4 regions of the Rahnella sp. PAMC25617 genome follow, and region 1 is predicted to be linked to each of the others. Evidence: predicted binding sites of a transcription regulator. Region 1 holds the regulator's gene; each other region holds the start of a gene.

The links. The regulator CRP, encoded in region 1, controls carbon source genes, mostly activating them, when cyclic AMP is high. The targets are predictions, from matches to a motif close to ATGTGANNNNNNTCACAT.
Region 2: the regulator CRP is predicted to act here: its motif matches at 1,507-1,524, upstream of rhaS (rhamnose ABC transporter substrate-binding protein).
Region 3: the regulator CRP is predicted to act here: its motif matches at 797-814, upstream of garD (galactarate dehydratase).
Region 4: the regulator CRP is predicted to act here: its motif matches at 1,267-1,284, upstream of srlA (PTS glucitol/sorbitol transporter subunit IIC).

The regions. Positions count from the first base shown of each region.
Region 1 covers NZ_JBOCUM010000019.1:204,889-207,095, reverse strand. The annotation lists gene ACM615_RS22315 (LysR substrate-binding domain-containing protein) at 1-22, shown strand, start outside; gene ACM615_RS22310 (OsmC family protein) at 24-431, opposite strand; gene crp (cAMP-activated global transcriptional regulator CRP) at 794-1,426, shown strand; gene ACM615_RS22300 (YccS/YhfK family putative transporter) at 1,488-2,207, shown strand, end outside.
Region 2 covers NZ_JBOCUM010000005.1:202,801-205,007, forward strand. The annotation lists gene ACM615_RS05890 (sugar ABC transporter ATP-binding protein) at 1-284, opposite strand, end outside; gene rhaS (rhamnose ABC transporter substrate-binding protein) at 352-1,344, opposite strand; gene rhaS (HTH-type transcriptional activator RhaS) at 1,756-2,207, shown strand, end outside.
Region 3 covers NZ_JBOCUM010000009.1:156,296-158,502, forward strand. The annotation lists gene ACM615_RS13295 (MFS transporter) at 1-456, opposite strand, end outside; gene garD (galactarate dehydratase) at 1,019-2,207, shown strand, end outside.
Region 4 covers NZ_JBOCUM010000017.1:234,901-237,107, forward strand. The annotation lists gene cueO (multicopper oxidase CueO) at 1-1,108, shown strand, start outside; gene srlA (PTS glucitol/sorbitol transporter subunit IIC) at 1,371-1,919, shown strand; gene srlE (PTS glucitol/sorbitol transporter subunit IIB) at 1,968-2,207, shown strand, end outside.

The DNA.
Region 1 (2,207 bases):
CCACGCGTATGACTGGTCGTAACTTATTCGACGCTGATCACTTCAAAGCTGTGCGTGATGGTCGCCGCTTTGCCGAGCATCAGGGACACAGAGCAGTACTTTTCCGCAGACAGGCTAACGGCACGTTCGACAATCTTATCGGTGAGATCTTTACCGGTGACGATAAAATGCAGATTGATGTGCGTGAACAGGCGCGGCGCTTCTTCGCGGCGTTGTGAGGTCAGCTTGACTTCACAATCACGCACGTCATTACGGCCTTTTTGCAAAATAGACACCACATCAATCGCGCTGCAACCGCCTGCGGACATCAGCAGCATTTCCATCGGGCTGGGTGCTTTATCGCCCGCATTACCATCCATAGAAATCTGGTGGCCTGACGCTGACTCGCCTAAAAACGTCAGCCCTTCTACCCATTTTACGCGTGCGTGCATGAACTATTCTCCCGGTGAATAAACTCGTCGAATTCCGCTCCCAGAGTACCCTTCCACCTAAAATCTGGCAACGTAACCCGATCGCCATCATGCTGAAGCGAGACAACAGAAGACAGCATTGCAAACCTGTGCTACAAACAAAGCCGAAACATACTTTCCAGTGAATTGCGGTGACGGTTTTCGCGGTTTAAGAACAGAACCCACGGTGATAACGGCAATAATCAGGCTGTTTCACTCCGACACCCGCTTGCAGCATTTCTGGGGAGTTATATGCTGAAAGGGCGCTTTTTTTATGAAGTGCCGTACAGGGAACTCTGAGCCCTGTGATTTTGGGCAGCGATAACAACAGAGGATAATAGCAAATGGTTCTCGGCAAGCCACAAACAGACCCGACTCTTGAATGGTTCCTGTCTCACTGTCATATACATAAGTATCCTTCTAAAAGTACGCTGATTCACCAGGGTGAAAAAGCCGAAACGCTTTACTACATCGTGAAAGGGTCAGTTGCTGTCCTTATCAAGGATGAAGAAGGCAAAGAAATGATACTGTCCTACCTTAACCAAGGTGACTTCATCGGCGAGCTGGGACTCTTCGAAGAAGGTCAGGAACGTAGTGCGTGGGTTCGTGCAAAAACTGCCTGTGAAGTGGCTGAAATTTCTTATAAAAAATTCCGCCAGCTGATTCAGGTTAACCCGGATATTCTGATGCGTCTTTCCGCGCAGATGGCAAACCGTCTGCAAGTGACGTCAGAGAAAGTCGGCAACCTGGCCTTCCTCGACGTAACAGGGCGTATCGCTCAAACTCTCCTTAATCTGGCTAAACAGCCTGATGCGATGACCCATCCGGACGGGATGCAAATCAAGATCACCCGTCAGGAAATCGGCCAAATCGTCGGTTGTTCACGTGAAACAGTCGGACGTATTCTCAAAATGCTTGAAGATCAAAGTCTGATCTCGGCACACGGTAAAACGATTGTCGTTTACGGCACACGTTAATCCCTTAAAAATCGGCGCGGCAGAATACTGTCGCGCCTTTTTTATGGGCTAAGCTTTATCCATGACGCTATGGCGAAGACTGTTTTACCATCCGGAAGTTAACTACGCGCTGCGCCAGACGCTGGTGTTGTGCCTGCCCGTTGGTATCTGCTGGTTGTTCGGCAATCTGCAAATGGGGCTGCTGTTCTCTCTTTGTCCTGCCTGCTGCAACGTCGCGGGCCTCGATACTCCGCACAAACGCTTTTTCAAACGCCTGATAATTGGCGGAACGCTGTTTGCCGTGAGCAGCATTCTGCTGCAAGTGATGCTGGAAAGCTGGCACATCCCCCTGCCGCTCATCATGTTGTCGCTGGCATTACTGCTTGGCGTGACCGGCGAAATCAGCCCGTTGCATGCGCGGCTGTTGCCCGGCGCGCTGGTGGCGACCATCTTCACACTGAGTATGGTCGGCGTACGCCCTATATGGCAGGCGCCGGTGCTTTTCGCCGCCGGTACGGCCTGGTACGGATTATTTAACTGGGCGTGGTTTCGCATATCGGAAGAACAGCCGATGCGCGAAACGCTCAGCCAGCTCTATCTGCAACTCGCGGATTACTTCGAAGCTAAATACAGCCTGCTGACGCAACACACCGATCCTGAAACCGCGTTACCCCCGTTGCTGACGCGACAGCAGCAGGTCATCGACCTGATTGCCCTGCTCTATCAGCAACTGCACATGCTGCCGCAACACGGCCATCATCATCACCATAAAAGACTGTTTCAGCGTTTTCAGGTCGCGCTT
Region 2 (2,207 bases), on a different contig from region 1:
AACAGCACGGTTTCCTGATGAATGGCGGTGATCCCGACTTTGTGCGCGGATTCAGGATTCGGCAGTTTGATTGGAATCGCTTTATAATGCAGTTCGCCTTCATCCGGCTGATAAATGCCGGTCATGACTTTCACCAGCGTCGATTTTCCCGCGCCGTTTTCGCCAATCAGGGCGGTTACTTTTCCCGGATACAAATCCACGTGAACGTTATTTAACGCCCTGACACCCGGAAAGACTTTGCTGATGCCTTTTAATGATAAAAGCGGCGTCGTTGAGTCTGTCATTTCAGTTCCCCTGTCTGGCTAAGCACAACAAAACGGCTCACCGCATCACGATGAGCCGCATTCAGGATCAGAAGATTTTGGAGAATTTGTCGATGTTACTGGCGTCATAGACAAACGGTTCTGCCATCGCGCCGCTGCCGTCCGCATCGAGTTTCACTTTGCCTAAACGGCCCATGCTGGCTTCGGTTTTGGTGGCGGTGCCTTTGACTAAATCGTCTGCCAGATACGTTGCGGCGTAGCCCAGATCAATCGGGTTCCAGATGGCGAAACTTTTCGTTGCCCCGGATTTCACCGCACCCGCCATTTCAGACGGCAACCCCAGGCCGGTTACGTAAACCTTGCCGATTTTGCCCTGATCTTTCACCGCCTGTGCCGCCGCCACAATACCGACGGAAGACGGAGAAATAATCACTTTCAGATCCGGGTAGGATTTCAGCAATCCGATGGTTTCACGGTAGCTTTTATCTGACAGATCATCGCCGTAAGCGACAGTCACCAGATTCACCGAAGGATATTTCGGCAGCACCTTTTTCATCTCTGCGATCCACAGATTCTGGTTAGTCGAGGTTGGCGTGGCGCTGAGGATTGCCACATCGCCTTTTTCCACGTTCAGGGCTTTCAGCGCATCGGCGGCCAGTTTGACGTTAGTTTCGCCGATCAGCGCGTTATTGGAAGGATTGAGGTGGATCTGACGGCCATCTTTAGCAACGCCGGAATCCCACGACACCACTTTAATCCCGCGCTGCATGGCTTTTTTCAGTACCGGCACCAGCGCATCAGGGTCGTTTGCGGAGACGGCAATGGCATCGACGCCCTGCGCGATCAGGCCGTTCAGCACTTCAATCTGCGCTTCGGCGGTGGTGGTGGTCGGACCGGTATAAATTACCTTAACGTCCCCCAGTTCTTTGGCTGCCTGCTGCGCACCGACGTTAGCCGCCTCAAAAAAACCGTTGCCCAGCGATTTCGCTACCAGCGCAATTTTGACTTCTGCCGATGCCGCGCCTGCCAGCAGGATGCTGCTCGCCATCAGGGTAAGGCTCAGTACGTGTTTTAATTTCATTGTTGGTACTCCGCATGCTATTCGCATAAATCTGCAAAAAGTTTAACGACGAAAAGTTGCCGACGCGCCAGGCGCATGATCACGACTCTAGGAGGTTGCCTTCAGACTGACCTTTCCGCGAGTGCCAGTTCAGCGCCAACTATGGCAAAGATGCAAAGGTTTAAGCGAACAACCTCACAATTTGATAACAATTTTGTTTCGGTCATACCAAACGGTCAGAAAACCACACCTTACCGGTCTCTGAAGTCCGTACTTAAATAAGGTGTAAAGCCACGCGGTACGGCGGATGGCGCAGGATTTCGTAAGGAGGGAAATGTTTTGTTCAAAAGCGGCTGGCGGATCACAGTTTCAGCCTTATAGCCGCGCCGGTGACGACTAAGATATTACGATAATGTTAATAAGGAGTCGGAAATGACCGTGCTAAGCAGTAGTGAGTATTTTTCCTCAGGGGATTTTCCGGTCGCCATTGAACCCCGTTATCCGCAGGAAACGTTTCCCGAACATCATCATCAGGATTTCAATGAAATTGTGCTGGTCGAGCAGGGTACCGGCACGCACGTTTTCAACGACCAGCCGCTGATCCTCAGTGCCGGCAGTGTCTGTTTTGTCCGTCACAGCGACCACCATCTTTATGAAGATACCGACAATCTGCATCTGACCAACGTGCTGTACCGCAGCCCGAATGCGTTTCGTTTCCTGAATGGCGTCAGCGATTTGTTACCGCAGGAAGTGGACGGAATTTATCCGGCGCACTGGCGCATCAGTCCGAATCAGATAACTCAGGCCAAAACCCTGATTGACCTGCTCGCGCGTAAGCCCTTCAGCCTGTCACCGGAAAATCAGGCGCAGCAGGAGCTGTACTT
Region 3 (2,207 bases), on a different contig from region 1:
GGTGCCGCGCTCGGTGGTCGGGAACCAGGCCGCGACAATGCGGGCGTTCGCCGGGAAGGAAGGCGCTTCGGAGAAACCCAGCATAAAGCGCAGGATAAACAGCGTCAGTGCGCCATACGCCAGCGGGAACCAGCCAACAAAGCCTTGCAGTAAGGTGAACAGCGACCAGAAAAACAGGCTGTAGGTATAAACTTTCTTGGAACCGAACTTGTCCAGCAACCATCCGCCGGGCAACTGCATAATCAGATATGCCCAGCCGAATGCCGCAAAGATTTGCCCCATATCCGCAGCATCCAGGCCCAGCTCGCGCGCGACCTCGGTGCCTGCAATGGAAAGCGTTGCACGGTCGGCATAGTTCACCGCCGTGATTAAAAAGATAATCAGCAAAATGTAGTAACGAATATGTGTTCGTACCTTACTTTGCGCGATTGTCCGAGACTGAGATTGAATATTCATGGTGACCTTCGTTGTAATATTGAAAAATTCATTCAGGTAATTCACCGCTGCTCAAATAACGCCCGCCATTCCTCTGCGTTATTTACCCTATAGTTTCTTTATAAGAAGCATTTATACGATCTGGCGAATTAATCCTTTATTAATCCTTGTACGAAATTTACCTGTATTACTTAAAACGTCACCTTCAGAGGGCTAATACAGTATAAAAAAGAGGCCCCGAAATAACACTGTGCATTCGCCCAAGAATATAGCAGATAATTGTGACTATTCTTTTGCATACACACATCGATGTGGGAGGAGAATCACAGATTATCTCGCGCTGATAACCGCTCAAATCAAAGGGTGATATCCATCACATTTATTCTGTCACCTGCCCCACAGAATGATGTTAAACCGGTAAAAAGCTGGTCAGTTGCACAATGAGGTTCGTGGAAGTCTGTCTTATAATGAGCGTCATACCCTGTATTACAGAGCATGTTTTGAGAAACGTCGTTAAGCGTCAACTTCAGAGAATTAACCGGAGCCTTTTGTTCCGGGATGTTTAATAAACGCGGAGACAGTTATGTCACGTAATAAAGATAAAGAACATGCAACCGAAGCACTTTTCATTAAGGTTCATGAAAGCGATAACGTTGCTATTATTGTGAACGATAACGGTTTAAAAGCCGGCACCCGATTTTCTAATGGTCTGGAATTAATTGAGCATATTCCACAAGGCCATAAAGTTGCCTTAGAACCGATTACCCAGGGTGGCGATATTATTCGTTATGGTGAAGTCATCGGCTATGCGGTGCGTGATATCGCACAGGGCGGCTGGATTGACGAATCCCTGGTGGAACTGCCGGTCGCGCCGGAGCTTAACAGCCTGCCGCTGGCCACCCGCGTTCCGCCCGCCTTACCGCCGCTGGAAGGCTATACCTTTGAAGGTTACCGCAACGACGACGGCAGCGTAGGCACTAAAAATCTGCTCGGTATAACCACCAGCGTGCATTGTGTGGCGGGCGTGGTGGATTACGTGGTCAAAATCATCGAGCGTGATTTACTGCCGAAATTCCCCAACGTCGATGGCGTCGTGGCGCTGAACCATCTCTACGGTTGCGGCGTGGCAATTAACGCCCCCGCGGCGGTGGTGCCGATCCGCACTATCCACAATCTGGCGCTGAACCCGAACTTTGGCGGCGAAGTGATGGTGGTCGGTCTGGGCTGTGAAAAGCTGCAACCCGAGCGCCTGCTGGAAGGCACGCCGGACGTGCAGGCGATTTCCCTCGACGATACGCATATCGTCCGTTTGCAGGATGAACAGCATGTCGGCTTCCAGTCGATGGTGGACGATATCCTCACCGTTGCACAATTCCATCTCGAGCGCCTGAACCGCCGTCAGCGCGAAACCTGTCCGGCGTCTGATCTGGTCGTGGGCACGCAATGTGGCGGCAGCGATGCTTTCTCCGGCGTGACAGCTAACCCGGCGGTAGGTTACGCCTCGGACCTGCTGGTGCGCTGTGGCGCGACCGTGATGTTCTCAGAAGTGACTGAAGTGCGCGACGCCATCCACTTACTGACGCCGCGCGCTGCGGATGTCGAAGTGGGTAAACGTCTGCTGGAAGAAATGGCCTGGTACGATGATTATCTGTCGATGGGACAAACCGACCGCAGCGCCAACCCGTCTCCGGGTAACAAAAAAGGCGGTCTGGCCAACGTGGTGGAAAAAGCGCTCGGCTCGATTGCAAAATCCGGCACCAGCGCAATTTCAG
Region 4 (2,207 bases), on a different contig from region 1:
AGCCAGCGACCTGTTGCAGATCCCTAAACGTTGGGGCGTGGATGATATTCCGGTCATTTTGCAGGATAAACGCCTGAACGACGCCGGACAGATTGATTATCAGATGGACGTGATGACCGCGGCTGTCGGCTGGTTCGGGCAACATATGCTGACCAACGGCGCGGTGTATCCGCAGCACGGTATTTCCCGCGGCTGGGTGCGTTTTCGTCTGCTCAATGGCTGTAATGCACGCTCGCTGCACATCGCCACCAGTGACCAGCGGCCGATGTACGTCATCGCCAGCGACGGCGGTTTCCTGCCTGAACCGGTGAAAGTCAGCGATTTATCCTTGCTGATGGGCGAGCGTTTTGAAGTGCTGATTGATTGCAGCGACGGCAAAGCCTTTGATCTGGTTACGCTGCCGGTGAAACAGATGGGCATGACGCTGGCACCTTTCGACAAACCGTTGCCGGTGCTGCGTATTCAGCCGACGCTGACGCAAAGCGGCAGTTCTCTGCCGGACACGCTGGTCCCGCTGCCGGCGCTGGTGTCCGTCGATAATCTGCCAACCCGCTGGCTGCAACTGATGATGGATCCGCAACTGGATCAGCAGGGCATGGCGGCGCTGATGAAACGCTATGGTCACAAGGCAATGGCCGGCATGAGCATGGATCATGGCGGCGGCGATATGGCGGCAATGCCGGGCATGTCGGGTTCAGAACATGAGGGTCACGGCAGCATGGCGGGTATGGATATGAGCAAATCGTCCGCCGGTTACGACTTCATGCAGGGCAACAAAATTAACGGCAAAGCCTATGACATGAATGTACCCGCTTTCGATGTGAAACAAGGCCAGTACGAAAAATGGACCATTTCCGGCGAAGGCGACATGATGCTGCATCCTTTCCATATCCACGGCACGCAGTTCCGTATTCTTTCTGAAAATGGTCAGCCTGTGCCGCCGCACCGGCAGGGCTGGAAAGATATCGTGCGCGTTGAGGGTGCCCGCAGTGAAGTTCTGGTGCGCTTCAACCATCTGGCCAATAAACAACATGCTTATATGGCGCACTGTCATCTGCTGGAACATGAAGATACCGGCATGATGCTTGGATTTACGGTGTCGGCGTAACGGGTTTTACTTTCTGTAGTTTCTTAAAAGTTTCTAAAAATAAGCTGGCCTGAGACGTTCCTCCGGTCAGTCTCACCCCTCTTTCTTCCTGCTCCCTTCTTCTTCCTGTAATGCCCCTTGATTATCAATCTTTCAAATTGAAAGGTTAAACTTTCAAAATGTGATCAATATATAATTAATATAAATTCATAATGATTATATTTTCAGCGTGGAGTAACAAAACATGAAAGCGTAAACCCACGATCCCCTACAGGAGAAGATGATGATTGATGTAATAACGCACGGTGCCGAGTGGTTTATCGGCCTGTTTCAAAAAGGCGGTGAGGTGTTTGTCGGGATGGTCACCGGCATCCTGCCTCTCTTAATCAGTTTGCTGGTAGTCATGAACGCGCTGATTGTTTTTGTCGGACAACGGCGAATCGAACGTCTGGCACAGCGCTGTGCTGGCAATCCGATTTCGCGCTACCTGCTGCTGCCGGTGATTGGCACCTTTGTTTTCTGCAACCCGATGACCCTCAGCCTCGGGCGCTTTATGCCCGAAATCTACAAACCCAGCTATTACGCCGCTGGCTCTTACAGCTGCCATTCCATGAACGGTCTCTTCCCGCACATCAACCCCGGCGAACTGTTTGTGTATCTCGGCGTTGCCAGCGGGCTGACCACGCTGGGACTGCCGCTCGGACCGCTGGCCGTCAGTTATTTCCTGGTCGGTATGGTGACCAATTTCTTCCGCGGCTGGATAACGGATCTCACCACTCGCATCTTCGAACGCAAGATGGGCATTCAGCTGGATCGTCAGGTGCAGCTGTAGGCAGGTTCCAGTCTATTCAAAATCCAATTCTAAAAACCGGAGCAGAAAATGAGCGTTACGATCCGTATTAACCGGGGTGAAGGTGGCTGGGGTGGTCCGCTGTTGATTGACGCGGTGCCCGGCAAAAAAGTGGTGTATATCACGGCGGGCACGCGCCCGGCGATTGTCGACAAGCTGGCGGAACTGACCGGCTGGGAAACGGTGGATGGTTTTAAAGAAGGCGAACCTCCGGCGGAAGAAATCGGTGTGGCGGTTATCGACTGCGGCGGCACGCTGCGCTGCGGCATT